One region of the Ruegeria sp. C8 genome, then DNA from elsewhere that is predicted to be linked to it. Evidence: riboswitches for the same ligand, from Rfam matches in the RefSeq annotation. Region 1 holds a riboswitch; each other region holds the start of a gene.
What was found. Region 1 has a riboswitch for cobalamin ahead of nrdH (glutaredoxin-like protein NrdH). Riboswitches for the same ligand answer to the same signal wherever they lie in the genome.

Region 1 (7,243 bases):
AGCCGTTGCCTTCTTACCGCCAGCGACCAATGTCCCGGCCGAGCTTGCGGAATTGCCCACCGTCTCGGTCCTGTCCGACAAGGTCGGGATCGATAGGATTGCCGGTGTGGCGATCGACAATGGCGGTCAGTCGCCTGCAAACGCAGTGGAACTATCAGGAAGCAGTCAGAACCTGTATCTGAGCACGGTGAATGTGAACGGTACCCTGTTCGGAGTCGTTCGGACTCGCTCAAACAGCACTCGGGTCGATAACTCTGTGGGGGCGGCGTTTGGTAGAGAGACCGAACGCTTTACCGGTTGCCTGCCTGCAGGAGATGTCTACAGCAAGGGCTCATCCGATCGCAGCTCGGGCTTTGCGGTTCCGCTGAACTGCAGCTGATCCGGTCAAAGATCAGTTGACGTGAAAAAGGGCGGGGATTTACCCGCCCTGTTCATTTGCACCGATAGCTATTCGTCCCAATCAAGGCGGTGTTAGCCATCCTCAAGGATGCGGGCGAGGTCGGGCCGGCGGAAAGCCGGACCTTTCAGCACCTTGCCATCTTCGCGCAGAACCGGTTTCCCATCGGCGCCCAGCTTGGACATGTTCGAGGCGTGGACTTCCTCCATCGCCGCTTGTTTGACACTGTGTAGGCCGAATTCCAGAAAGGTGCCGTCCAGCACATATTGGATGTCACACAGGGCATCTAGCACTTCGACCAGATTGCCATCCTCCACCGCAGCGCGCAGCTCCGCGACTTCCTCTTCGAGGATCGCCAACCGCATCTGCGCACGCGTCTCGGGGATTGCTGGCGTCTCCACGACCGGCACGTCGAAGGCTTCGTGCCAGTCCCGAACGATGGTCAGAGTGTCCTTTGCCATCAGAAATCCCAGTCTTCGTCCTCGGTCGCAACCGCCTTGCCGATGACATAGGAGGATCCGGAGCCCGAGAAGAAGTCGTGGTTCTCGCTGTCCGGGCTGAGGGCCGCCAGAATCGCCGGGTTGACCTCGGAGACTTCGGGCGGGAACAGGGCCTCAAAGCCGAGGTTTTGCAGCGCTTTGTTGGCGTTGTAGTGGAGGAAGACCTTCACATCCTCGGTCAGGCCGAGCTCATCATAGAGTTCCTCGGTGTACTGGTTCTCGATCCCGTAAAGCTCGAACATCAGGCCAAAGGCATAGTCCTTCAACTCCTGTTGTTCCGCCTCGGAGAGCTTCTCGTAACCGCGCTGGAACTTGTAGCCGATGTAATAACCATGCACGGCCTCATCCCGGATGATCAGGCGGATCAGGTCTGCGGTATTGGTCAGCTTGGCGCGACTGGACCAGTACATTGGCAGGTAGAAGCCGGAATAGAACAGGAAACTTTCCAGAAACACCGACGCTATCTTGCGTTTCAGCGGATCGTTGCCCGGAGCGTATGTGTTCAGGATCGCCTCAGCCTTGGCCTGCAGATGGGGATTCTCTTCGGACCAGCGGAACGCCTCGTCGATCTCCTTGGTCGAACAGAGCGTCGAAAAGATCGAGGAATAGCTGCGCGCGTGCACCGCCTCCATAAAGGCGATGTTGGTCAGCACGGCCTCTTCATGCGGAGTGACGGCATCGGGCATCAAAGCAGGGGCACCGACCGTGTTCTGGATCGTGTCCAGCAGGGTCAGGCCGGTGAAGACGCGGATGGTCAACTGCTTTTCGTGATCCGTCAGCGTTGCCCAGCTTTGGATATCGTTGGACAGCGGCACTTTCTCGGGCAGCCAGAAATTGACCGTCAGTCGGTTCCAGACCTCAAGGTCCTTGTCATCCTCCAGCCGGTTCCAGTTGATGGCGCGGGGGATCTTGGTATGGATCATGTCTTTCATATCGTTTCCCCTTACAACGAACAGGATACGCAGCCCTGCACCTCAGTCCCTTCAAGGGCCTCCTGGCGCAGACGCACGTAATAAATGGTTTTGATACCTTTCTTCCACGCGTAGATCTGCGCGCGGTTGATATCGCGGGTCGTGGCCTCGGCCGGGAAGAACAGGGTTAGCGACAGTCCCTGATCCACATGTTCGGTGGCCGCCGCGTAGGTGTCGATCAGCGCCTCAGGGCCGATCTCATAGGCATCGCGGTAGTATTCGAGGTTTTCATTGCTCATGAAAGCCGCCGGATAGTAGACGCGGCCGATCTTGCCCTCTTTACGGATTTCGATCTTCGAGACGATGGGGTGGATCGAAGAAGTCGAGTTGTTGATATAGCTGATCGACCCGGTTGGTGGCACGGCCTGAAGGTTGCGGTTATAGAGGCCGTGTTTCATCACATCGGCCTTCAACGCTGCCCAGTCGTCGCGTGTGGGCAGGGTCATGCCGTCGAACAGAGCCTTCACCCGCTCGCTTTCGGGCAGCCAGTCACGGGTGGTGTATTTGTCGAAGAAGGTGCCTGAGGCATAGTCGGAGGCCTCGAACCCCTTGAACGACGCCTTACGCTCCTGCGCCAGATCGCAGGAGGTGCGGATCGCGTGATAGGCCATGGCCGCGAAGTACACGGATGTGAACTCGACACCCTCGGGAGAGCCATAGTGGATATGTTCGCGCGCCAGAAACCCGTGCAGGTTCATCTGCCCCAGACCAATCGCGTGGCTTTCATCATTGCCACGACGCACCGAGGGGACCGAGTCGATTGCCGACATCTCGGACACCGCCGTCAGCGCGCGGATCGCAGCGCCAACAGTGCGGCCCAGATCGCCACCATCCATCGTCTTGGCGATGTTCAGCGAGCCGAGGTTGCAGGAGATATCCGTGCCCAGATGCGAATAGCTGAGGTCATCGTTGAACTCGGACGCTTCATTGACCTGCAAAATCTCGGAACACAGGTTCGACATGTTGATCCGGCCCGCGATGGGGTTCATCCGGTTCACCGTGTCTTCGAACATCACGTAGGGGTAACCGGATTCGAATTGAATCTCGGCAATGGTCTGGAAAAACTCACGCGCATTGACCTTGGATTTTCGGATGCGCTTGTCATCGACCATCTCGTGATACTTCTCGCTTACCGAGATTTCCGAGAACGGCACGCCATAGACCTTTTCCACGTCATGCGGCGAGAACAGGTACATGTCGGCGTTCTTTTTCGCCAGCTCGAACGTGATGTCGGGGATGACCACGCCAAGGCTCAGCGTTTTGATACGGATTTTCTCATCCGCGTTTTCGCGCTTGGTGTCGAGAAAGCGCATGATGTCCGGGTGGTGCGCGTTCAGATAGACCGCACCCGCGCCTTGCCGCGCACCCAGTTGGTTGGCGTAAGAGAAGCTGTCCTCCAGCAGTTTCATCACCGGGATCACGCCGGAGGATTGGTTCTCAATGCCCTTGATCGGCGCGCCGTGCTCGCGGATGTTGGTCAGCAGCAGCGCTACACCTCCACCGCGTTTGGACAGTTGCAGGGCCGAGTTGATGCCGCGTCCGATGCTCTCCATGTTGTCCTCAAGCCGCAGCAGGAAGCACGAGATCAACTCCCCGCGTGAGGCTTTGCCCGCGTTCAGGAAGGTGGGCGTGGCGGGCTGGAAGCGGCCGTCGAGGATTTCTTCCATGAAGGACAGGGCCAGCGCCTCATCACCGCGTGCCAGCGCCAGCGCGGTCATGACGACGCGATCCTCATAGCGTTCCAGGAACCGCTGCCCGTCACGGGTTTTCAGCGTATAAGAGGTGTAATATTTGAACGCGCCCAGAAAGGTCGGGAACCGGAACTTCTTGGCATAGGCCGCATCCCAGATCTTACGCATGAAGTTCTTGGAATACTGGTCCAGAATGGCCTCTTCATAATAGCCCTCGGAAACCAGATACCCGAGCTTTTCGTCCAGCGAGTGGAAGAACACGGTGTTCTGGTTGACGTGCTGCAGGAAGTACTGCCGCGCGGCCATACGATCGGCATCGAACCGGATCTTTCCCTCACCATCGTAGAGGTTCAGCATCGCGTTCAACGCGTGGTAGTCCTGCTCGTTTACGCTGCTGTCGAGCATAGGTGTCTCCCTAGTTTTTCCAGCCCGGCGCGGACGCGGGCGATGTCGGTCTCTGTTCCGGCCAGCTCGAGCGTGTAGAGCAGCGGTACGTTGCATTTCTGGGCGATGATGCGACCGGCCAAAGCGTAGGTCGCACCGAAATTGCGGTTGCCTGTGCCGATCACCCCAACGATCCCGGCACGTCTGTCCGGGTTGTTCAGGAACCGGATCACCTGTTTCGGAACCGCCCCGCGCCCTTCGCCATCGGCATAGGTGGGGCTTATCAGCACGTAAGGGTGTCCGGGGTCAGGCAGCGGGTCCATTCCATTCGGAATGCGGAAAGAGGTCAGGCCCAGCCGCGAGACAAAGCGGTGGGTGTTTCCGGATTTCGATGAGAAATAGACCAGCGCCGGGATCGGCGCGGCCATGGGTCAGGCCAGTTGGGCGATCATGTCCGGGCGGAAACCCGACCAGTGATCACTACCTGCCACAACGACAGGGGCCTGACGATAGCCCAACTCGGTCACATGGGTCATGGCGCTGTCGTCCTGGGTCAGGTCGATGACGTCATAGGTGATGCCTTTTGCATCCAGCGCGCGGGTGGTGGCGGTGCATTGTACGCATGCGGGTTTGGAATATACGGTAATGCTCATGTCGTCCTCTGTCCTTTTAATGAATGCCGAGGACGCTGCGGGCAAAATGACCCCTGAACACGCCCCCGAACCCTCCGTTCGCGGTTCTCTTTCTTTGCTTACGGCAGGTCTCCTGGCTCGCGGATTGACGTTCGAACTGGCCTTCCCAAAAGCACGCTTTCAGTGGCGTATTCAGTCGAACTCTCCGCTTACAGTTGCGGGGGCAGCGCCGGTTTTTCACCGGTTTCCCTCTTAGCTTTCAACAGGAATCGAAAGAACCGAAGCAACACCATATTGGGGTTGGTGGTGGCATGTTGTCAATATATGGTGTGGCGAAGAAAATAAATTTCTTCGCTTGCACAACCAGCCACGTGCGCTAAGGCGGTCTACCTTTTCCGCTTGGGCATCGCGTTGCCACCCTTCATCGCAGCCGCCCGCGCGCGGTTTTTCTTGCTGCTTGGCTTGCCTTTGGGCGGAGGCGGGCCTTTCGGACGGCGCGCGGGTTTCTTATGCTGATCGCCCGAGGGCACCTCTTCCCGTTTGGGGCGCGTTTCGGGCTTGGGTTTCTCGGCCGGTTTCCGGTGTGGTTTTGCGGGTTGAGGCTCAGCCGCGCGGGCCTGGCGTTCAGCACGTTCGGGGCGCTTCTTGCCTTTGAAGTCGCGCTTGGGGCCTTTGCGGCCACCACCGGAAAGGGCGGGCGGCGCGTCCAGTTGCACGATGGTCTTGGTGCCTTCGACCGTCATTTTGGGGCCGATGGCCTTCAGGAAACCTTCGACACTGCTTTCGCGAATCTCGATATAGCTTTCTGTGTCAGCAATGCGGATCGCGCCGATATCGTCTTTGGTGATCTTGCCCGCCTTACACAACATGGGCAGCAAATAGCGAGGCGAGGCGTTTTCGTTGTGTCCCTCCGACAGCGAAAACCACACGCTTGGGCCAAAGGGCACGTTCGGTTTTGCCGCTGCATCCGGCGTGTCGCTCAGCTCTTCGGGGGCGGAGTGCTTGCGCCCGTATTGACGCAGATAGGCCGCCGCCAGCTGTTGCGGCGAAAAGCGCGAGACCAGATCGTCGACCAGAGCACTTTCCCCCTCGGTCACATCCACGGTCCAATCATCCGAGCTGAAAATCCGCTGCATATCCTGCGCCTGAACCTCGTCGGCCGAGGGCGCAGACCCCCACTCGGCGGTCAGCTTAGCGAATTTCAGCAGGCGTTGCGCCTTTTTGAACGATGCAGGCGGTACGATCAGCGCGCTGACGCCTTTCCGCCCGGCGCGTCCGGTTCGCCCCGAGCGGTGCAGCAGCGTTTCATGGCTGTTCGGCAGTTCCGCATGGATCACCAGATCAAGGTTCGGCAGGTCGATGCCGCGCGCGGCCACATCGGTCGCCACACAGACGCGGGCGCGTCCGTCGCGCATGGCTTGTAGCGCGTTCGAACGTTCGCTTTGCGTCAGCTCGCCGGACAGGGCCACGACCGAGAATCCACGATTCGACAGCCGCGCCGTCAGGCGGCTGACCATGGCGCGGGTGTTGCAGAAGATGATGGCGTTGGGGGCCTCGTAGAACCGCAACACGTTGATGATTGCATTCTCACCATCGCGCGGGGCCACGTTCATCGCGCGGTATTCGATATCGGCATGTTGTGTGCGCTCGCTGACGGTGCTGACCCGCTCGGCATCGTGCTGATACCGCGCGGCGAGGGAGGCGATGGCGCGGGGAACCGTCGCGGAAAACAGCAGTGTCTGACGCTCGGACGGTGTCTGTTCCAGAATGAACTCAAGATCTTCGCGGAAGCCCAGGTCGAGCATTTCATCGGCTTCATCCAGAACCACGGCGCGCACAGCAGTCAGGTCAATCGACTCGCGCATGATATGGTCGCGCAGGCGGCCCGGCGTTGCGACCACGATATGCGCGCCACGGGCCAGCGCCCGCCGCTCGTCTCGCATATCCATGCCGCCGACACAGGACGCGATGAACGCGCCTGCATCCGCATAAAGCCATGCCAATTCGCGTTTGACCTGCATCGCCAATTCACGCGTCGGCGCGATGACCAGCGCCAAAGGCGCGCCAGCCCCATCGAATACATCCACGTCGCCCAGTATGGTCGGGGCGATGGCAAGGCCGAAGCCAATGGTTTTCCCCGATCCGGTCTGTGCCGAAACCAACATGTCGCGACCTTCTAAGTCGGGCGCGGATACGGCGGTTTGGACAGGGGTCAGCGTGTCATACCCTTTGCGATCAAGGGCGTCTTGAAGTGTCTGATTCATGGCTCGGCTCTTTGGGATGCTGCGGTCACCCTCAGAGCGTCTATTACGCGGATGATCGTCGAAGGGCACTCCTTACCGAGTGAGGCGCCGGATGTATAGTGTGGAAAGCGACCTGTGCGATCAAACAGAGCATAAACGCTTGATGAAGGTTCCTTCAGGAAAGTTGTAATCCGTCGCACTCCTCCCAATCTGTTGAACACAGCCAAAGATGGCACCGATTTCAGGGAGAAAGAGACCATGACCAGATTTATGACTGCCGGAGCAGCCGCTCTGGCCACGAGCCTAGCCCTTGGCACTGCCGCTGCCGCTGAAACCACACCTGATCTGCGCGGTATTTGGACGGCCAGCCAGACCACGGTTTCGCCGTCGAATTCGGCTACCGGCGATGCGCCGCGATTTAACCA
Region 2 (7,243 bases), on a different contig from region 1:
TGTTGACCAGACCCAACCGATCCAGAGCCTCGCCCTGCACCAGCACTTTTCCACGCCACAGCAACAGGCAGCGGGCGTTTGGATCTTGGGCCGCTTCGGTCAGCTTGTCCGCGTCTCCCCGCAGATGGGCCGCACGCTCAAAGCCTGAACTGCCGAATGTCACGTTTTCTGCGTTTTTCATTGGGGTCCCCTCGGCCTTTTGCGCCTAGGGCTGCCATGTCCGCGCAGGTGTTGCAATGTCAATTCACTACTGCGGCATATCGACAGGTGCCACCGAAACACCGCATGACCGTCTCGGATTTTTCACTTATTTGTCCTCTTGGTAAATTTTCTTAACTCTCATAGCGCAAAAGTAGACAACCCAACGTGACCGCAATCTCCCCGCGCATGAAAGACGCGCAGGAAGCCGGCGTGCATATCCGCATTCTGGCAACCACCGATCTGCACATGACCCTGACCGGGTTCGACTATTATGCGGACAAAACGGACCCGACCATCGGGCTGACGCGTACGGCGTCGGCGATCCGAAACGCCCGTCAACAGGTCGAGGACAGTTTGACCCTTTTGTTCGACAATGGCGACGCGCTGCAAGGGACGCCGATTGGGGACTGGGCGGTGGAAAACGAGGGCCCGCACCCGATGATGCAGGCCTTCAAGGCGCTAGAATATGACGCGATCGGCTTGGGCAATCATGATTTCGGGTTCGGACTGGATGTGCTTGAACGCGTCATAGGCCAAGCCCCTTGCCCCGTGATTTGCAGCAATCTGACCCATGTGGACGACCGGCAGCCCTGGCTGCGCAGCGTTGTCCTGACTCGGTCCATTGTGCAGGACGAAGCGATCCGAATCGGTGTGCTGTCCGTGCTTCCACCTCAAACCACGATGTGGGAGGCGCATCATTTGCAAGACACGGTCATTGCCGAGGATATCCTGACCGCCGCCCGACGAACGGCTGAGGCGTTGCGCGCGCGGGGCTGTGATCTGGTCATCGCGCTGGCGCATTCGGGGTTGGAGCAATCGGCAGCTCAGCCGGGGCTTGAGAATGCCGTCATCCCCCTTGCCGCAATTGAAGGCATTGACGCGATTATTGCCGGTCACACACATCTCTCACTACCCGGCGCGGCCCATCACGGGCTTGACGGCGTTGATGCCGAAAATGGTCTGGTCCACGGTACGCCTGTGGTCATGGCCGGGTCTGCCGGGTCTTTTCTGGGGGTCATAGATCTGCACCTGACCAAGTCGCTCAAGGGGCGCTGGCAGATCATGGATCACCACTGCAGCCTGGTCGCCACAGCTGATGAGGTTGAAGACGAAGACCTGAGCGTCCTGTTTAAGCCCGCTCATCTGGCCACGCGCAAGATGATGGCCGAACCTGTCAGCCATACCACGCAGAGCCTGCACAGCTATTTCAGTTTCTGCGCGCCGGATCGAGGGCTGGCCCTAGTGGCGACGGCGCAAGCGGCGGGTTTGCGCCCGTACCTGCACGGCACCGCCTTCGCTGGAGTGTCGATTCTGTCTGCAGTGTCCCCTTACAAATTCGGCGGCCGCGCTGGACCCAGAAACTATACGGACGTGCCTGTGGGTGAGATTTGCCTGCGACACGTCGCTGACCTGCATGTTTTTCCCAACGAACTGCGCGCCGTCGAAATCACCGGCGCGCAACTGCGGGATTGGCTTGAGATGTCGGCAAGTGTTTTCAACCAGATCCACCCAGACACCCAAGCTGAGCTGACCGATTCCCACCGGGCGGGGCATAACTTTGACGTCGTGTTTGGCGTCACATATCAGATCGACCTGTCCAGCCCGGCGCGGTTCGATAGCAACGGCGCCTTGACCGATCCAGCCGCCCAGCGCGTCCGCGACCTGTGCTTTGACGGGCAAACAGTCCGCGAAGACCAGAGCTTTGTCGTCGCCCTTAACAACTATCGCGCCAGCGGCGGTGGGCATTTCCCTTTCGTTGACAAGGCCCGGACCATTCCGCTGCCGTCCAGAGATATCAAAGAGATACTGCGCGACTACCTGTCAGATCGCCTGCCCGCAGACCCACTGGATCAGGCTCCTTACCCGTTCTCCTTAACTCCATTGAATGGTGCCAAAACGATCCTCAGAACCGGCAGCGGAGCGTTGAAGTATTTGCCTGAGCTCTGCGCGTACTCCCCGGAATTGCTGGGGCCTGATACCGAGGGCTTTGAAAGGATACGACTAACCTTGTGACGGGTTGTCATTTTCACATCCCTTCCCTATATCAGGCCCTGAGAGGTTGGCGCGGGCGAGCGCCTCGCCAACCTGGTCAGGTCCGGAAGGAAGCAGCCACAACGAGCCCCGCTTGGGTCGATGTCCAACCTCTCACTTTATATAAACCATCAGCCGCAGGAGGGCTTTATGATTGTAGCAAACTCCCTTCGGGCAGATCGGTTCTAAACCCAACTCTCCGATTGCCTGAACACATCACCAACGGATGCGCGTCTGCCATCCGATGGGATTGCTATATCTGAACACAGGCAAACCAATGTCTTTTACTCTTTCGGACCTGGGATGGTCCTCTCACTTTGCTGCACAACACGCGGCGCACGCGCAGCTTACGCCTTTTCGTCTCACCGCTGTTCACCGGGACCGTCTGGTCGGGATGAACGAGACCGCAGAAATGTCTCTATTGGCCCCTGGTCATTCCACCGGCGACTTCGCTGTCGGAGATTGGGTGCTGGCCGATGACAAGAATCGCGTTCAGCATCTGCTTGACCGGCGCAGCCTGTTGCAACGCCGTGCTGCCGGAACCGGAGCCGAGGCGCAACTGATCGCAGCCAATGTTGACGTGCTGTTCATCGTCAGCTCGTGCAATGCGGATTTCAATGTGCCCCGGCTCGAACGGTATCTGGCACTGGCGCATCAGGCGGGCTGCTATCCTGTCGTGGTCCTGACCAAAGCAGATAGCTGCTCGGACCCCGCAGCCTACGCCAAGCAGGCCGAAGCGCTGGCACCGTTTTTGACAGTCCTGACGGTCAACGCGCATGAAGCGTTAGACCTGCAGCAGGTTCTGGCATGGTGTCCGGCGAGTCAGACAGCGGCTTTGGTCGGGTCATCCGGGGTTGGCAAAACAACGCTCGCCAACGGAATGACCGGGCAGGATCAGGCAACAGCCACAATCCGCGAGGATGACGCCCGAGGCCGCCACACCACGACGTCTCGCGCCTTACATCCGATGCAAAATGGCGGTTGGCTGGTCGACACCCCCGGCATGCGCGCCCTGCGCCTGCTCGACGCGCAGGACGGGGTGGACGAAGTGTTCTCGGACATTCTGGAGCTGGCCCAAACCTGCCGGTTCTCGGATTGCCAGCATGAGGCCGAGCCCGGTTGCGCTGTGCAGGCGGCGATTGAAGCAGGCACACTGGATGCAGATCGGTTGGAACGCTGGCGCAAGCTGAGGCGCGAGGATCAGCGCAACTCTGAGACCGTGGCCGAGGCGCGGGCACGCGACAAGGCTTTCGGCAAGATGGTCCGATCTGCGATGCACGGAAAATCCGCGCGGCGCGGCGATTGAAACACGGGCTGAAAAAGGGGCGTCGGTCCGCCGGCGCCCCCCATCAAGCGATCAATCGTGGCCAGAGCACCGCATTTCGGCGGGCAAACACACCGATATGGCCGATCTCCCGAACACCAAACTCTTCCGGTGACAACAGGTGACGGCGTGCTTTTGGACCATAAAGCTCGGCCAACCGCCAAACGGCAGCTTCTGGGACCATCTCATCATCTGTGAAGGCAAAAAGGTCGACGGGAACGTCAGCATCCTGCCACGTAGCTTGCGGCAGTGTGTCTCCGATCTCGGGCAGATAGCTTTGCGGCGCGGTGCACCATTTGCGCCATTGCCAATAGACCTTAGGCGGTAGGTCTGTTCCAAACCCAAGTGCCTTGCCCGGCAAATACCCCAGGCCGCTCACGACCAGAGGCACATGCCCATACCAGAACAACCCGGCCAGAGCGCGGTACGGCCAAGGATGATCGCCCAACTTCACAAGGCCAGAACAGACGCAGATCATGCGATCAATCTTGTCGATATCCGGCTGCACTGGCCCCAGCATCCCTCCAAGCGAATGACCAACTGACCATTGCTGCGACAGCGGGAACCGTCGGCGCATCTCGGCCCGCGCGGCGGGCATGTCCTGCAACGCCCAATCGGCCATCGAAATCTTCGACCGACGCTGTGGGCCCGATTTCGAATGCCCGAATTCCCGGTAGTCGTAGATCAGACAGGCGATATCACGATCCGAGGCCAACCATTGTGCGAAATGCTTGTAGTAGTCTCGCGGAACCCCTGTCGCGCTGTTGACCACCACTACGGTTTCGGGCTGCGCCACGGGCCGGTAGATCCGCCCGGACAGGGCACCATCCCCCACCGGGATCTGAACATCTTCGATCAGCACTGTTTGGTTTGCATCCAGCATGGGCATCCTCGGTGGAAAACTGAACTGATGAGTTCACATTGCAACTTGACCCCAGACAGCCCATGCAAGTCAACTGCGATCCCGCTTGACCACGCGTCCACTTTGCGGATCGTCTTTCCGCAGCGCAGAAAGTTCAACTTGACTCAGAATGGTTATGAACGCTAGCGATGGTCCGATGGTTCCCGGCTTTCACAAGAAGTCGGGATGAAAAGGGAACACGGTGCGGTTTTCCCCGGCTTGCTCGGGACGAACCAAATCCGCGACTGCCCCCGCAACTGTAAGCGGTGAGCGATGTCGAAGATCCACTGGCCGAAAGGCCGGGAAGGTCGGCAAAGCGATGACCCGCAAGTCAGGAGACCTGCCATCGTCAACATAACCCAAACTCGGGCGGGGTGTCCGGGCAGGCCGTGACAGACCCTATCTGCCCCACCTGATCCCAGCCCCTGTCCACCGCGCGGAGGGCGCAGGATGATCTGGAAGACGAAGACACATAGGTTCTCAGCAACCATCTGCCAACATACCGGCAAGACTTGCCCTGCATTGGCACGGCTGGCGCGTTCGATGGTTGACGCACTGGACCAAGCCGGTCCGGCGACCACATCGGATTTCGAAATCGAAGGCAGCAGCGACCTGACCCATTGCACGGACGGCTGCCACGCCCGGTTTCGGGCCAGCCAGTCTCGGGTGCGGGTCTATTGCGGAGCGGACCCTAATGCCGACAGCGAGACCCTCCATCGCTACGCCGACCTTATGTTCGGAACCGAAACGAGCAGCCTGCCTAGCGCAGCGATGACATCCCTGCCCTGCGCCATGCTCGAGGCATCAGTGATTGCGCCGAGCAAAACGACCCCGGCGGAACTGCAACTGTCGGCTTAGGAGTCTGCCAAAGCTCGGGCGGGCAAGGTGGCCCAGTGCTTCTGCGCATCGGTTTCGACCGCGCAGGGGCGTAGCTTGCGCAACCGATCCAGCGCTTGGGTTGGAGCCTCGCCGCATTCGATCATCAACCGCAACACAACCATGCCAGAGCGACCACATCCGCCCTGACAATGGACAAGCACGCGCCCTCCGCCAGACAAAGCCTGCCGCGCCGCGGCACTAACATCGGGCCATTGCGCATCAACCTCTGACGGTGGCACGCCGAAATCCTGAATCGGCAGATGCACCCAGCGGCTGGCGCGCCCCTGAACGTCGCGGCCAAAATCGCGGGCTCCAAACTGGACCAGCTCGGCCTCGGTTGTCATCGAAAGCACGAGCCCCGGCCTCCAATCTCCAATCGTTTCAAGGTCGCCTGCATAGTCGCCGCCCTTTCCCGGCATCGACGTTAGGGCAAGTGTGCCCCCGCCCACTTGCAAAGCATGAATGACCAAATTCGTCATGACAGCATCCCCCCGGAAGCGTTGATCCTGACTTTAGGCTTGATTCACAATCTGCAGAGTGTACCCCTGACGCGCCGGTTTCCAAAACAAAATCGTTCTTCAACTCATGTGGACGCGGGCGGCGCAGGCCTCTACGCTGCGGTGACGTTCCGAATCCGCCAGAGCAGACATGACCGACTCAGACAGCCCCGCCTATCAGGTTCTCGCCCGAAAATACCGCCCGGAAACCTTTGCCGATCTGGTGGGTCAGGATGCGATGGTCCGCACGCTCAAAAACGCGTTCGAGGCGGATCGCATCGCGCAAGCCTTTGTCATGACAGGCATTCGCGGAACCGGTAAAACCACGACCGCACGGATCATTGCGAAAGGCATGAACTGCATCGGACCGGACGGAACTGGCGGACCCACGACCGAGCCTTGCGGCCAATGTGAGCACTGCGTCGCCATCATTGAGGGCCGTCATGTCGACGTAATGGAGATGGACGCCGCCAGCCGCACCGGCGTCAATGATATTCGCGAGATTATCGACAGTGTTCGCTACCGCGCTGCCTCGGCCCGCTACAAAATCTACATCATCGATGAGGTCCACATGCTGTCGACCAGCGCCTTCAACGCGCTGCTCAAGACGCTCGAGGAGCCGCCGGCGCATGTGAAGTTCATCTTTGCCACAACCGAGATTCGCAAGGTTCCCGTCACGGTTCTGTCGCGCTGCCAACGCTTCGACCTGCGCCGGATCGAACCCGAGGATATGATCGGCCTGCTACGCAAGATCGCCTCTGCTGAAAGCGCTGAGATTGCCGAGGATGCGTTGGCGCTGATCACCCGTGCTGCCGAGGGATCTGCTCGCGACGCGACCTCATTATTGGATCAGGCGATCTCGCATGGGGCCGGAGAGACGACGGCAGATCAAGTCCGCGCGATGCTGGGTCTCGCGGATCGTGGCCGGGTTCTGGACCTCATGGACATGATCCTGCGGGGCGATGCAGCTGGGGCGCTGACCGAGCTTGGTGGCCAATACGCCGAAGGGGCTGACCCACTGGCCGTGCTGCGTGATCTGGCCGAAATCACTCATTGGGTTTCTGTCGTGAAGATCACCCCCGATGCGGCCGAAGACCCCACTGTTTCCCCGGATGAACGCGCCCGGGGCCAGCAGATGGCTGAGGCCCTCCCCATGCGGGTGCTGACTCGGATGTGGCAGATGCTGTTGAAAGCGCTTGAGGAAGTTTCAGCCGCCCCCAACGCCATGATGGCCGCCGAAATGGCGGTGATCCGACTGACTCACGTGGCCGACCTGCCCAGCCCGGAAGAGCTGATCAAACGGCTGCAGGATACGCCTCCGCCCCCAAACGGCGGCCCAAGCGGCGGGATGCCAATCCAAAGCAACAGTGCGGCCCCGGTTGAAGCCCGCGCCGCTACAAGCTACGCCCC
Region 3 (7,243 bases), on a different contig from region 1:
CGGGGCCATATTCACGACGGTTGACCGGGGATTTCGGACGACCCCAGATGTTTTCGCCCATCCGGCGGTCGATTTTGTACTTGGCAGACGTGCGTTTGGTCACGGCTGATCTCCTTTAAAGTGGCATTTCAGCTTGATCCGAAAACCGGTTCCCACTTTTCGGGCCGAAATAGCGTCTCCGCTCGGACCGGGCAGTTCCAGTTCAGACCAGGCGTGGTGCCGGGTTATAAAGGGCGTTGTCCTCTTGAGGTTTCCCCCATGACAGGCATCCCCTTGCGGGGGCCACCAACACCAATGAAGCCGCGCTTATATCTGCGGAACTGTCAGAGTCAACACGTCCCGACGCCCCTGCTCAAAATTCTTGAAGGGTTTTTAGGCCAACGGGTTCAGCGCCAGCTAGGTAACCAAACCTATGAAAAGAAACCCGGCGCGGATTTTCCCGGAAACGCCACCACCTGTGCAGTCGGTTGCGGTACGCTCTGCAGGTCGACACCGGCATGTGTTACTTCGCTGATCCAGAAATCCTGATCCCGAGGCGGACAGCCAGTGTTGAACACCAGGGTCGGCCATTGTTCGTCATCTGCTACGATCAAATCTGCCGCAAAGCGTCGCGCCCCATTGGTCAATGTGACCGTACCGCAATACTCGCCCGAGATATCTTGCGGGGCTGAGAACGCGTCGCGGGTGCGCACAGCGGTCGCACCCATATGTCCCAGTTGCTCAAGATTTTGCTCTGCCACTTCGCCCAACACCAGCGCCTGACCACGCCAGGACCATGCGGACCCGACCGCCAAAAAGGCCAAAGGCGCTGCCTCAAGCCCATCAAGCTCGGTTTGATTCCATGAAATGGCTACACGACCGTTACATCCGGCTCTCATATACCTGCTCGCACTTATCAACACCCCACCCAGTACTCAACCCGCTTTATCAGGGGAGATTCCGGCGGAAAAGAGACAGAATTTGAGCAATCACATGAATGTTGCCGAATAGAATCAACTATCCGTGATCGAACCTGTGCTATCCAAACTTCCCGAAGCGCGTATTGGGGCGATAAGTATCTGAGATCAATGCAAATACTTAAAATTCTGAAACCGCAGGCGGCCGCAGCCGTCCTGCAGTTTCAGCATGAGACTTCCCGTTCACACCTCAACTTCGACCTTGCCGATCGGGTTTGAACAGCATGCCAGAATGTAGCCTGCTGCGATGTCATCCTCGGAGATACCGCCGTTGTGAACCATGTGCACCTCACCCGAGGTCTTTTTGACCTTGCAGGTGCCGCAAACGCCAAACGTACAGCCCGAGGCAATGCTCAACCCGACGGCACGTGCGGCGGCCAGAACCGTATCTGTCTCGGCGACTTTAGCAGTGACACCCGAGGTCGCAAACACGATCTCGGCGGCGCTGTCATCGTCAGGAACGATATCATCCAGATCGGGCTGATCCGCTTCGGTCTCAACCGGAGCTCCAAAGCTTTCCTGATGATAGTTGTCCATGTCAAAGCCAAGACCCGACAGAGCGTCCCGAACAGCTTGCATGAACGGCTCCGGACCGCAGCAATAGACCTCACGGTCCAGATAGTCTGGGGCCATGAGGCCCAGCATCAGCTGGTTGAACTGACCCTGGTAGCCGGTCCAGGGGCTGTAACGATCCGCTTCCTCTACGACGAACTTCAGATCCAGACCCGGCGTCCGACTTGCCATCTGCTCCAACCGTTGGCGGAAGATGATCTCGGACGGGCGCTTGGCGCAATTGATGAAGACTACATCCAGATCGCGGCCTTCGTCCCACATGCAAGTTGTCATCGACATCATAGGCGTGATGCCCGACCCCGCCGAGACGAACAGATACTTGGCGGCGACGCTTTCAGCATTGGTGAACAGACCCGCCGGGCCAATTGCCCGCATCCGCATACCCGGCTTCAGATTGTCCAGCATCCAACGAGTACCGATGCTGTCCGGCTGCGCCTTGGCCGTGATCGTAATGGATCGCGGACGTGATGGGGATGACGAGATCGTATAGGTCCGATGCACAACGCCTCCCGGCTGCCCCGGTGCCGGAATCTCGAGCGTCAGGAACTGACCCGGATGGTAGGCAAACAAAGCCCCGGACGGGGCGCGGAACGTAAAGCTGGCGGTGTTTGGCGTCTCGGGCACGACCGAGACGCATTCCAGCCTCTCATCATCCTGCCAGATCGAGGCAACAGCGTTCAGGTCTTTCATCTCCGTCACTCCGCCGCCATCGTGTTGGGCGCAAAGTGACGCGCCAAAGCGCTGCAATACCAATCAGTGAATTGCAGAACACCGGATTCCTGGACCCCCGAATACGGCCCCGGCACATAGGCCGGACTGTTGATGCCCATCTGGTTGTCTTCCACCACGCGGCGATCTTCATCATTGGTGGCCATCCAGACCTCAGTCAGGCGCTTGACGTCATAATCGACCCCTTCGATCGCATCCTTGTTGACCAGCCACTTCGTGGTGACTTCGGTCTCGGTCGGGCTGACCGGAGTGACGCGGAAGACAATCGAGTGATCGGCCAGGAAGTGGTTCCATGTGCTGGGATAGTGGAACTTCAGCAACGTCCCCGCATCGGCAAAGGGCGCGCGGCCCAGAAAGCGGCGCAACGCAGATTTGCCGTCCAGAGTGTAGCTTTCCGCCCCTTCCTTAAGCGGCATCCGCGCCAGACGGTATTGCCCGTCATCATGCAGATAGAACTGCGACGGCATCCCTGCAGCCTCGCAACGGTCGAAGTGAGCTTGCATGAAGGCCGGGGCTTCACCCCCTTCAATACCGGTTACCGAGGGATCATCAGGGAAGGTCCGGCACAGCGAAGGGTGGTTGCCGCCGCAGTGATAGCACTCGCGGTTGTTTTCCCAAACAAGCTTCCAGTTGCCCTTTTCGATGATCGTGCTTTCAAAGGCGACCTTGGCGTTGTTCAAATCATGCGGCTCCAGATAGGGCCGTGCTTTATTGGCGAAGGTGTCGAAATCGGGGGCTACATCTGCAAGACAGATATAGACCAGCCCGGCCAGTTCCCTGCAGTGGACGGTTTTCAGCCCGTGTTGTTTGGGGTCGAAATCAGGCCCCATATCACGCGCCCACAGCAATGAGCCGTCAAGCTCATAGGTCCACTGGTGATAGGGGCAGACCAGTTTGGGCGAGTTCCCCTTGGCCGCTTTGCAGATGATCGACCCGCGATGGCGGCAGGTGTTGTGGAAGGCCCGGATCTGATTGTCCGCACCGCGCACGATGATCACGCGGTATGCGCCCACAGTGTAGGTTACATAGTCGCCTGTTTTCACCAGTTCACATGCCGGAATGGCAAATAGCCAGTCGCGGTAGTGGATGGCCTCAAGATCGGCCTGAAATACATCTGGATCTGTATAGAATGCCTGTTCAAGGGCATAGGCCGGGTTTCGACGCGCCAACAGGCTTTGAACGTTGCTCACTTCTGGCTCTCCTGCCGCGCCCCGCGGCTTAGCTTGGGCAGATGACATCAGAGGCCAGTCCGGAGCCGTGCGAGGATCACGTCCGAAACTTGTGCCCCCACCGCCACCCGCGGTTTGACATATATGCAAGGCTGGTTTCCGGACTTGAAAGGGGCTTACGCCCGGTTTCGACACCTTCCCGGGATCCTCGTCCCAGTGGTTACCTGTCGAACCTGACCTTTCTTACCGTTGCGGGGGCAGCGCCGGAATTGCACCGGCTTCCCAATTCTCTGCCGCCCGAGAATCAGACAGCAGCACCTCACACGCGCAACCTACGCGGGGATGAATTCGCGGCTGAAAGCCTTGCGACATTTCCAGAAACAAAACAGACATGCCCAGCAGAAATGGAAACCTGAAACAGGGCTACAGCTTGAGGCAAGAACAAAAAAACGGAATTCACCCGTGTTGTGATGTGTCCCACAAATGCGCGTGCATGAAGGGCGCAATCGCAAGTGTTTTACCCCCCAGCTTTTCAACCGATCCTGCAATGAGCTCAAGCACCATCCATGCCTCTGGGATCGTCAGAAGGTTCGGATATGGCGTCTCTTTGTCGGTCGGAACAAACCCGAATAAGGGGTAGAATGTCGGCACGCCCAACACAAAGACCGCGTCTGTTCCAATGGACCTCAAGTGGTTGATGCTGGTCTCCATCATCTCTCTGCCAATTCCGAGACCTTGATGTTCTGGCGAGACACCGAAGGGCGCCAGAAGATAGCATTTAACGTCCGGGTGATCCTGGAAGACAAACGGGGTGAACATGACATTGCCCGCGATCTGCCCGTCACGCCTCACACTGATAGAAATCGTTTCCGGATGCTCAAGGAGATCTTCGGCGAGTTGAGCGATTTCGTTACCTTCTGCTTCGCCAAAAGCCAGCCTATGCACATTCAAGATGGCATCGGTTTCTGAACGTTTCATTATCCATCCCTATCCTGAGCTAGACAGCCTGCGCCGCGACATACTGCGCGAGATTACCCGACCGACGCACCAGAGGTTGCATTGGGCGAGCTTCGGCAAGACCAGCCGCCCAGGTCAATATGTTTCTTCGTACAATCGGCAGCGTGCGTCTGTGTCCAGATGTGCGGTTGTCGCGATCTCAGATTGTTTGTGGGCTTGGTACACCTCGGCGAAGCCCTCGGGGAACCAGCGGGTCACGACTGAGTTGTTTACGAACCGGTCGAGCGCATCTTCCAAAGTCTGAGGCAAGCGCACCAGCCCCCTTTGGTTCAGTTCTGCGACGTCCAACAGCGAAAGATCTTCCTCGGTTGGAATTGGCGCGGGTAGCCCCTCTTCGATCCCTTGTGTCCCGGCCATGACAACCGCCGCAAGCGCCAGATAAGGCGAAGCTGCAGCATCCGCCGCACGGTATTCGACATTGAACTGCCGCGCGATCGAGGTCGGGTCTTTTGCGGTTACCGGACAAATCCGCAAGGAAGCCTCGCGATCACGGAAACCCAGATTGTTGAAAGCCGCAGACCAACGATGCGGTGTCAGGCGTTCATACGAAATCACCGAAGGCGCAGTCAGAGCCAGGATCGCATCAAGATATTTCAGAACTCCGGCGGCGAAAGCGCTCGTCAGGTCCGACATGCCGCAGGGCCCGTCTTCGTTGTAGGTAAGCGGCGTTCCCTGATCATCCACAAGGCTCATGTGGATATGGACTCCATTCCCAACGCTCGCGACATCGCGAATAGGGGTATAGGTGGCCCGCTCGCCATAGGCCTGCGCAGTCGCATAGGTTAGTTCGCGCACCATGATCGCCGCGTCCGCGGCGCGAACACCCAGCTCGGGGCCGATGACGACCTCATATTGGTTTGGGCCATATTCCTTCATGATCGAATCCGGCTTCAGACCGACCTGAGAAATCGTGTTGATCAAGGTCTCGCACAGATCACGCTGCAGGCCAAAGCCCCGGTAGCCATAAGCTTCGTTGGCCTGGCTTGGCGGATCTTTCAGCTGGAACTCATGCTCAAAGGCGGCCAGCAAATTTGCTCCTGAGACTTCGTGCAGCCGCTCCAGCGCCGCCCTCAACAAACTGCGCGTGCAGAAGTCCCAAGGGTCTCCGACCAGAGTGACGATATCGCCCATAAGAAAGTGCAGGCCGGAGTCTTCGCCGAACTCGACCTTTGCCTCGGCCGTGGCGTCCGGGATCAGAAGAAGATCGCCCAGCGCGCCAAACGGGCTTTCGGCAATTCCGTCAAAGCAGTTGATCTGAACATTCGTGGGTGTCCACCCGACCCCACGCTGCAACCGCTTGTTCAGTTGATCCGCCGGAAAGGCCTTGCCTCGCAATTTCCCGGCAAGGTCAGAGGTGGCGACAAACATCAAGGGGGTTTTTGGCATCATGGGTTGGGGTCCTGATTGTGGGATCGCATGGCATCCCAGGCTTCGATGCGGGATTTCGTCTGGTCCCAGTTGTCTTCGGCAATACGCGTCACCAGCGCCTCGGTGACGGCAAGGGCCGCTGTGTACGTATCCCAGAGCGTGCCGCTTTCGATCGGAACTGGCAAGATTTCCGCCGCATGGCGGGATATGGGAGACAACCATTTGTCTGTCATGAGGACAACACGAACTCCTCGGTCCTGCACGGATGTCGCGGCCAATCGCGCCAGCGCAGGTTGGTAGCGGCGAAAATCGACGAGAAACAGGATATCGGCAGGCTTCATCCGCAGCAGGTATTCCGGCCAGATCTCATTGTTGGCCGGAAGATGATACACGCCGCTGCGGGTTTGGCGCAGGTGAAAAGACAGGTGCTGCGCGATGGTATCACTGATCCGACCGCCCAAAATATAGACATCGCTTTTAGGCTGGCTCAGTACCGAGCATATGCGCTGAAACTGCGCCTCGGTGATGCCTTCTGCCGACAGCGCCATCTGGGACGAGGCGCGCGCGATGAAATCACGTAAGAACCCTCCATCAACACTGCGCCCTTCCCCGTGCAGATCGGTGGGCGAGCGTTGGCCTTCTTTCAATTCCGACAAGAGAGCACGTTGGAATTCCTGATAGCCGCCCAGTCCGATCTTGGTGACAAACCGAGAGATCGACGGGGCCGAGACCTCGGCCCGGCGCGCGAGTTCCTGAATCGTGACCAGACCCGCATAGGGGTAGTCGCTGAGCAAGGCAGCGGCCAGCTTGCGCTCGCTCGCCGTCATGTTTTCCGCCTTCGCTTCAATTCTCTGCCTAACCAGCAAGCGGCACCTCCTAATCTGAATGGATCGCATGGAATAAAAATTTCAGTCAATCTATTTTTTATTGACTCTGAAAAAACTTGTTCTCTAACGTGGGCCACATGAATACATCAACCGCAACCCAAGAATTGCTGGTCGCCGGGGATCCCGCCCCGGTGGAATGGGTGAATCGTGACAGTGATGCAAAGATCGCGCTGCTCTGCGAACACGCCGGGCGCGCGATCCCGCAAAAGCTCGGTGATCTTGGTGTCTCGGAAGAGGTGCAGGCCAGCCATCGCGGTTGGGACATCGGGGCCGAGGCCGTGGCCCGGCAATTGGCTGACCTCCTACGGGCTCCTTTGGTCTTGCAGCGCTATTCCCGCCTTGTGATTGATTGCAACCGCCCGATCGAAGCCCCAGATTCGATTCCGCCAAACAGCTTTGGAGAGCAGATCCCAGCCAATCTGAACTTGACCGCTGCGGATCGCGCTGTACGCCAGCGCGAGATTATGGCCCCACTGAACGGTGCCATTGAAGATATGCTGGACCGGGCACCGCGCGTGCTTGCGGTGTCGATCCATTCCTTCGC
Region 4 (7,243 bases), on a different contig from region 1:
CAAAATCTACGCCGAGGTGACCGGCTATGCCGCAACCTCGGACGGTCATGACATGGTGGCCCCGTCCGGCGAAGGCGGTGAGCGCGCGATGCGTCTTGCGCTGTCGACCCTGCCCGAAGGCCGCAAGGTTGGCTACATCAACGCGCACGGCACCTCGACCCCGGTCGGAGATGTGGGTGAAGTTGAAGCCGTCCGTCGCATCTTCGGCGAAGGCAACGTGCCGCCGATCTCATCCACCAAGTCGATGACCGGGCACGCACAAGGCGCAGCCGGCGCGCTTGAGGCGATCTTCTGCCTGCTCATGCTGGACAATGATTTCATAACGCCGTCGATCAATGTCGACACACTAGCCGAAGGCATCCAGCCCGGTGAAATTGCAACTCAAGTGGTTGAAAATGCAGGTTTGGATTCGGTCATGACCAATAGCTTCGGCTTTGGTGGCACAAACGGATCCATGGTCCTGTCAAAGTATAACGGGTGAACGAGATGTCAGAAGTTCTAAAAGGGAAACGCGGCCTGATCATGGGTGTCGCCAATGACCGGTCGATTGCCTGGGGTATCTCGAAAGCGATGCACGAAGCAGGGGCTGAGCTGGCTTTCACCTATCAGGGCGACGCGTTCGGGAAGCGCCTGCAGCCATTGGCCGAAAGCCTTGGCAGCGACTTTATGGTCGATGCGGATGTCACGGATGACGACTCGCTGGACCGCGCCTTTGGCGAGCTGGGAGAGCGCTGGCCCACCATCGACTTTGTCGTCCACGCCATCGCCTATTCGGACAAGAACGAGTTGACAGGCCGGTTCCTGAACACCACACGAGCTAATTTCAAGCATTCGATGGATGTATCGGCCTACTCGTTCATCGAGGTCGCGCGCCGCGCATATCCGTTGATGAAGGACAATGGCGGCTCGCTGCTGACACTGACCTACCAAGGCTCGAATCGTGTGGTTCCGAATTACAACGTCATGGGCGTTGCCAAGGCCGCGCTGGAATCGGCGACACGCTATCTGGCCAACGACCTCGGCCCCGAGGGCATCCGTGTGAACGCGATTTCACCTGGTCCGATGAAGACCCTGGCCGGGGCTGCAATTGGCGGTGCGCGCAAGACCTACAAGTTCTGCGACCAGAATGCGCCGATGCGCTCGAACGCTACGCTGGAGGCCGTTGGCGGCACAGCGGTTTACCTGACCTCGGATGCGGGGGCTTGCACCTCGGGCGAGATCATCCGGGTGGATGGCGGTTTCCACGTGCTTGGAATGCCACAGCCGGATTTCATGTGACCATATCTTTCCCAGACGCCGCCAAGATTTGACCATCTTTCGGCGTCAGGGATATGGGCATGAGCAAAACTGACCAAATCCTTGCCAGCAATACGCGTGGCACCCTGACCAGACGGAAAACGGGGTTCCTAAGCCCCCGCGCCCGTGTTCTGCTTTTGACGCTGACCACATTGCTGGTGTTGTTCGTGTTCTTCACGCAACCGCAAGTCCGTGCAGCGCTTGACGGGCTTTGGGGCTAGAACCCCAAGCCTTTAGCTCACCGAGACAACCTCGATATCGAAAATCAAATCCTGCCCAGCCAGCGGGTGATTGGCGTCCAGCGTCACCGTGGCCTCGTTCGCCTCGACAACCGTTACCGGCAGCGCCTGACCGTCCGGGGTCTGCATCTGCAACTGGGTTCCCGGCTCTAGTGGGATATCATCCGGAATACCCTCACGCGGGATGTCCTGCCGCATCGCCGGGTTGATCGGGCCATAGGCGTCGACACATGCAATCTCGACCCGCTTCTTGTCACCAACCGCCAGTCCTGGCATCGCACTGTCCAGGCCGGGTATGATCTGGCCCGAACCAACAACGAACTCTAACGGATCGCGCCCGTCTGAGCTGTCAAACACGGTCTCGTCCAGCAGCGTGCCAGTATAGTGGATGCGAACGGTGTCGCCTTGTTTGATCTCAGACATTGGGCCTCCGGGGCTTGTGGGAAATTAGGCGCCGAACACAAGCGCGCTACGCCGGAGTCTGACGCAGCGCAGGATGCATCCATCTGATTCTGATGTCCAGATTGCGTTGCAAGCGCGCGCATTCTCTTCTCGTCGCTTGCAAGCGCGTCTTCGCTAAAAACTATACCCGGTTGGCTGAACAAGAACATCCGATCCTATCGACAAGATGTTATCGCTAAGGATCGAAATAGAGATTGACCGGCGGCGGTGATCTCTGTCATCAGCGTCCTCATGTCCGGTTCCGGGTTCGCCCGGAGAAAAGGGAATGCGGTGCGGGGAATTCTGATCCACCCAATGCCGCAACTGCCCCCGCAACTGTAGGCGGTGAGCAGGGCTGACATGCCACTGGGTTCCACCTGGGAAGGCCAGCCCGATGCTTTGACCCGCAAGTCAGGAGACCTGCCGGATATGCACCCTCGGAAGGGGTGTGTCACCGATGCCGGGGTGTGCATTGGGCCGGTGCCCTCATTTTGAGGCAAAGGGTCCCGTTCACCTCGAAGTCAAATAAGAAAACGTGCCGGGGTTGGCACGAAGGGACGAGGGAAAGACCCTATGAAAAAACTGCTCTGCACGGCTGCTGCTGCGCTGGCAATTCCAGCGATGGCGCAAGCGCATTTTCTGCTGGAATACACCACGGACACGCTGATCGAGGCACCGGGCGACGTGCCGGTCAAGCTGATCTTCTGGCACCCGTTCGAAAACGGCCATGTCATGGATCTGGACAAGCCGCAGGAATTCTACGTGATCCACAACGGCGATAAAATCGACCTGCTGGACACGCTGGAACCCATCCGGTTCTCAAGCCCTGAAAATGAAGGCGCAGCCTTTCAGGGATCTGTTCCGGTCAAGCGCTCGGGCGACTACGTAATGGTCACTGTGCCTCAGCCCTATTATGAAGAGGCCGAGGATATCTATATCCAGCAGATCACCAAGGCGTTCCTGAACCGCAACGAATTGCCGACCGACTGGATGAACCCCGCGGGTCTGGCGACCGAGATCGTGCCGCTGAACAAGCCCTACAATATCATCGCAGGCTCGACCTTCACCGGTCAGGTGCTGGCAAACGGCGAACCGGTTGTCGGCGCTGAGATCGAGATCGAATACATGGCCGCCAAACCCAGCTTTGACAGCCAAGCCTCGTCCGAACCTACCGTTTCACCGATGCCCGGAGGCGCTGTTGTCGCCATTTCCGGCGCCAATGGCTATTTCTCTTTCGGTGTTCCGAAAGCTGGTTACTGGGGCTTTGCCGCGCTGGGCGCTGGTTCGGAAACCGAACATGAAGGCAAAGAGCTGAGCCAAGACGCGGTGATCTGGATCCGCGCCTGGGACATGGAGTAACCCCGATGCACATCGTCGACGGAGCCCTGTCCAACCCGGTCGTCATCGGCGGAGCCGTTGCCGCCGCTGGTGGGGTCGCAATGGGCCTCAGGTCGCTGGATCTGGACCGCATCCCCACAGCAGGGGTGCTGGCGGCCAGTTTCTTCGTGGCCTCGCTGATCCATGTTCCGATCGGGCCGTCGTCGGTGCATCTGATCCTCAACGGTCTAGCCGGGCTTCTGCTCGGCTGGGCTGCCTTCCCGGCCTTGTTTGTGGGTCTGCTCCTTCAAGCCGTTTTCTTCGGCTTCGGCGGGCTGACGGTGCTGGGGATCAACGCGCTTAACATCGCTTTTCCGGCCGTTCTGGCGGGGCTGCTGTTCCGGCCTCTGATTGGGCGTGGTTCACCTGTTCATGGCGCGATCTGGGGCGGCATAGGCGGCGCCTTTGCCATTGCGGCCACGACCGTCATGGTGGGCATCTCACTGGCCCTGTCCGGGGACGAATTCCTCCCCGCCGCCAGGCTGGTCTTCTTTGCCCATATCCCCGTGATGATCATCGAGGCCGTCCTGACAGGTTTCGCCGTCCTGCTGGCGCGAAAGGTCAAACCCGAATTGTTTCTGACAAGGCCCGCCACATGAGACAGCTTGCCCTCATCCTGGCCCTATGCGCAGCCCCTCTGCCCGCGCTGGCCCACAAGGTGATTGCCGGGGTCTTTGCATCCGGCGATGCGATCGAAGGGGAAATTGGCTTCTCCAACGGCACCATGGCGACCGATACCGAGGTTGTCGTAACCGATCCAAACGGGGTCGAGCTGGGCCGGGCCACGACCGACGCAGACGGGTTCTTCATCTACACGCCCACAACACCCGTCGCCCATACCTTCTTTGCCGACCTTGGCGCCGGTCACGTGGCCGAGGTCACCATGCCCGCCGAGGACGTCGCCAAGATCATGGGCGTTGCCGTCCAGAACACGCCCGCAGCGTCGCCTACACCAGCTCCCGCCTCAGAGGGCGTCACCGTGGCCTCCCTCAGCGATGAGGAACGCCAGGCCATTGCAGCAGCCGTCCGAGACGAAATACGCCCTCTGCGCCGGGAAATCGCCGCCTATCGTGAACATAACGACCTACAGACCATTCTAGGCGGCATCGGTTACATCTTTGGCCTGTTCGGGCTGGGCTTCTACCTCGCGGCGCGGAGGAAACTGGCAGGCTGATGGCACACGTACTGGGACCACAGGAACGGACGCTGGCCGAGGCTGGCACGATCGGTCAACAGGGGTTGATCACCTCGCTTGATCCGCGCGTGCGCATCGTCATGTCCGTTTTGTTTGCGGTCGTTGTGGTCTCCCTATCCTCCCTCCCCGCGCTTGCGGCGGCGTTGATGATCGCGCTGGCCCTACTGGTGCTATCCCGACTGCCTTGGCGCAAAACGCTCAAGCGGATGGCGATGATGGACAGTTTCATCATCTTCATGCTGGTCCTCCTGCCCTTCACCATGCCCGGCGACCCGATGTTTACCATCTGGGGGTTTCCGGCCAGCTGGCAGGGGCTCTGGAAAGCCGTTGAAATCGCGCTGACCGCGAATGCCGTGATCCTGACCGTGATGGTTCTGGTCGGCACGATGGAGCCTGTTACGTTGGGCCACGCCCTGCACCGGTTGCGCTGCCCGGAAACACTGGTGCATCTTCTTATGTTCACAATCCGCTACATCGACGTCCTGCATGAGGAATATCAACGCCTCCGCTCAGCCATGAAAGTCCGAGGCTTCCGCCCCGGTACCAACTGGCACACCTATCGCAGTTTTGGCTATCTGGTTGGGATGATGCTGGTCCGGGCCATCGAACGGTCCGAGCGTATCCTCGGCGCGATGAAATGCCGGGGGTTTTCGGGCAAGATGCTGTTGCTGCAGGACTTTACCCTGACACGCCGAGATATTGTCTTTGCTGCCGGGCTAGGGGCCCTCTGCCTTGCCCTGATGATTGTGGAATTCGCATGACACTTATCGCGTTACACGACATCTGCTTTGCCTACCACGGACAGGACCCGGTTCTGAATGGGGCAAGCCTACAGCTGGAGGCCGGGCAACGCCTGTCTCTGACCGGTCCGAACGGGTCCGGCAAATCCACTCTCCTACGTATCACACTTGGGCTGCAACGGCCGTCTTCGGGTACGGTGACCGTCTTTGGCAAAACACGACAGGCCGAGGCCGATTTCCACGACGTCCGCCGCCATATCGGTCTTGTCTTTCAGGACCCCGACGACCAGCTGTTCTGCCCCACCGTGGCTGAAGACATTGCCTTTGGTCCGCTGAACCTCGGCAAAACGCGGGATGAGGCGCTTGCGATCGTGGATCGCGTTTTGGGCGACCTCGACCTCATGCACCTAAAGGAACGGACCACGCATAAACTGTCAGGCGGCGAAAAGCGTCTGATCACGCTGGCAACTGTTCTGGCGATGGAGCCGCAGGCCCTGCTGCTGGATGAGCCAACCAATGCGCTGGACACCAAGAACGAGGCGCGGTTGCTCGAAATCCTGCAATCTCTGCCTCAGGCTATCCTTCTGGTCAGCCATTCTCCTGCATTTCGCGATGCGCTGGCCCCGGACAGGCTTGAATTGCAAGACGGTAAGCTTGTCGCTGTGTGAGAAAGCCCATCCTGGTCGTGCCGATGCAAACTAGTTTGTAACTCCGCAAAACAAAAAACCCCGCGTCGAGGACACGGGGTTCTTTTTTGAAAGCTGTTGGCTTTCTTATTCTTCTGCGGCCTCTTCGGCTGCAACGCGAGCTTTGTCAGCCGCGCCTTTGGCGTCAACGTCACGATCAACGAATTCGATGATCGCCATCGGCGCCATGTCGCCATAGCGGAAGCCAGCTTTCAGGATACGGACATAACCGCCCTGACGCTCGGCATAGCGGGGGCCCAGAACTTCGAACAGCTTTGCGACGTCTTTGTCTTCTTTCAGCTGTGCTGCGGCCTGACGGCGTGCGTGCAGGTCGCCGCGCTTGCCCAGAGTGACCAGCTTTTCGATGATCGGGCGCAGTTCTTTTGCCTTGGGCAGAGTTGTTTTGATTTGCTCATGCTCGATGAGCGAGCCAGCCATGTTTGCAAACAGAGCCTTGCGGTGCTCATGAGTACGGTTCAGGCGGCGGTAACCACGTGCGTGACGCATTTTTCAGTTCCTATATTGCGTTTTGCTTTGTCTGGCCGGCGATGCGTGTCACCGGCTCTCCTTGGGGCGGAAGTGCCCATACAGTCCCCGGACGCCCGGGCATTGGGGAAGACGCGCTTAAAACGCGTCTTCGAATTTCTTCGCCAGATCTTCGATGTTGTCGGGCGGCCAATCCTCGACATCCATGCCGAGGTGCAAACCCATGCCGGACAGCACTTCTTTGATCTCGTTCAGCGACTTGCGGCCGAAGTTCGGGGTGCGCAGCATCTCGGCTTCGGTCTTCTGGATCAGGTCGCCGATGTAAACGATGTTGTCGTTCTTCAGGCAGTTTGCCGAACGGACCGACAGTTCCAGCTCGTCGACTTTCTTTAGCAGCAGCGGGTTGAACTCCAGACCATCGTCCTCGTCCTGGCGGCCAGCCGATTCCGGCTCGTCGAAGTTTACGAAGATCGACAGCTGGTCTTGCAGGATACGAGCGGCATAGGCCAGCGCGTCTTCCGGCGTGATCGAACCATCGGTTTCGATCTTCAGGGTCAGCTTGTCATAGTCCAGAACCTGCCCTTCACGGGTCGGCTGAACGTCATAGGCAACCTTTTTGACCGGCGAGTAGATCGCATCGATCGGGATCAGGCCGATGGGTGCATCTTCGGGCTTGTTCTTCTCAGCCGAAACATAACCCTTGCCAGTGTTGACGGTCAGCTCCATGAACAGGTCGGCACCATCATCAAGGTGGCAGATGACGTGATCGCGGTTCAGAACCTC

Region 2: another riboswitch for cobalamin. It lies ahead of ACR0KL_RS21480 (hypothetical protein); the one in region 1 lies ahead of nrdH (glutaredoxin-like protein NrdH).
Region 3: another riboswitch for cobalamin. It lies ahead of ACR0KL_RS13255 (aromatic ring-hydroxylating oxygenase subunit alpha); the one in region 1 lies ahead of nrdH (glutaredoxin-like protein NrdH).
Region 4: another riboswitch for cobalamin. It lies ahead of ACR0KL_RS08160 (DUF4198 domain-containing protein); the one in region 1 lies ahead of nrdH (glutaredoxin-like protein NrdH).

What each region holds. Positions count from the first base shown of each region.
Region 1 covers NZ_JBQFRV010000013.1:101,135-108,377, reverse strand. The annotation lists gene ACR0KL_RS16865 (lipoprotein) at 1-379, shown strand, start outside; gene ACR0KL_RS16860 (nucleoside triphosphate pyrophosphohydrolase family protein) at 472-858, opposite strand; gene nrdF (class 1b ribonucleoside-diphosphate reductase subunit beta) at 858-1,829, opposite strand; gene nrdE (class 1b ribonucleoside-diphosphate reductase subunit alpha) at 1,841-3,964, opposite strand; gene nrdI (class Ib ribonucleoside-diphosphate reductase assembly flavoprotein NrdI) at 3,946-4,359, opposite strand; gene nrdH (glutaredoxin-like protein NrdH) at 4,375-4,596, opposite strand; cobalamin riboswitch at 4,682-4,873, opposite strand; gene ACR0KL_RS16835 (DEAD/DEAH box helicase) at 4,962-6,839, opposite strand; gene ACR0KL_RS16830 (hypothetical protein) at 7,077-7,243, shown strand, end outside.
Region 2 covers NZ_JBQFRV010000025.1:508-7,750, reverse strand. The annotation lists gene nudC (NAD(+) diphosphatase) at 1-181, opposite strand, end outside; gene ACR0KL_RS21500 (bifunctional 2',3'-cyclic-nucleotide 2'-phosphodiesterase/3'-nucleotidase) at 367-2,214, shown strand; RNA gene ffs (signal recognition particle sRNA small type) at 2,254-2,352, shown strand; gene rsgA (ribosome small subunit-dependent GTPase A) at 2,510-3,538, shown strand; gene ACR0KL_RS21485 (alpha/beta fold hydrolase) at 3,582-4,439, opposite strand; cobalamin riboswitch at 4,600-4,819, shown strand; gene ACR0KL_RS21480 (hypothetical protein) at 4,908-5,315, shown strand; gene ACR0KL_RS21475 (phosphatase domain-containing protein) at 5,312-5,815, opposite strand; partial or broken gene ACR0KL_RS21470 (DNA polymerase III subunit gamma/tau) at 5,985-7,243, shown strand, end outside.
Region 3 covers NZ_JBQFRV010000009.1:73,300-80,542, reverse strand. The annotation lists gene rpsD (30S ribosomal protein S4) at 1-103, opposite strand, end outside; gene ACR0KL_RS13265 (hypothetical protein) at 411-878, opposite strand; gene ACR0KL_RS13260 (hybrid-cluster NAD(P)-dependent oxidoreductase) at 1,140-2,219, opposite strand; gene ACR0KL_RS13255 (aromatic ring-hydroxylating oxygenase subunit alpha) at 2,225-3,496, opposite strand; cobalamin riboswitch at 3,561-3,764, opposite strand; gene ACR0KL_RS13250 (GNAT family N-acetyltransferase) at 3,884-4,405, opposite strand; gene ACR0KL_RS13245 (type I glutamate--ammonia ligase) at 4,520-5,833, opposite strand; gene ACR0KL_RS13240 (MurR/RpiR family transcriptional regulator) at 5,830-6,708, opposite strand; gene ACR0KL_RS13235 (N-formylglutamate amidohydrolase) at 6,777-7,243, shown strand, end outside.
Region 4 covers NZ_JBQFRV010000004.1:255,044-262,286, forward strand. The annotation lists gene fabB (beta-ketoacyl-ACP synthase I) at 1-481, shown strand, start outside; gene ACR0KL_RS08145 (enoyl-ACP reductase FabI) at 487-1,278, shown strand; gene ACR0KL_RS08150 (hypothetical protein) at 1,338-1,517, shown strand; gene ACR0KL_RS08155 (FKBP-type peptidyl-prolyl cis-trans isomerase) at 1,530-1,958, opposite strand; cobalamin riboswitch at 2,217-2,418, shown strand; gene ACR0KL_RS08160 (DUF4198 domain-containing protein) at 2,550-3,335, shown strand; gene cbiM (cobalt transporter CbiM) at 3,341-3,952, shown strand; gene ACR0KL_RS08170 (cobalt ABC transporter permease) at 3,949-4,527, shown strand; gene cbiQ (cobalt ECF transporter T component CbiQ) at 4,527-5,309, shown strand; gene ACR0KL_RS08180 (ABC transporter ATP-binding protein) at 5,306-5,956, shown strand; gene rplQ (50S ribosomal protein L17) at 6,062-6,481, opposite strand; gene ACR0KL_RS08190 (DNA-directed RNA polymerase subunit alpha) at 6,599-7,243, opposite strand, start outside.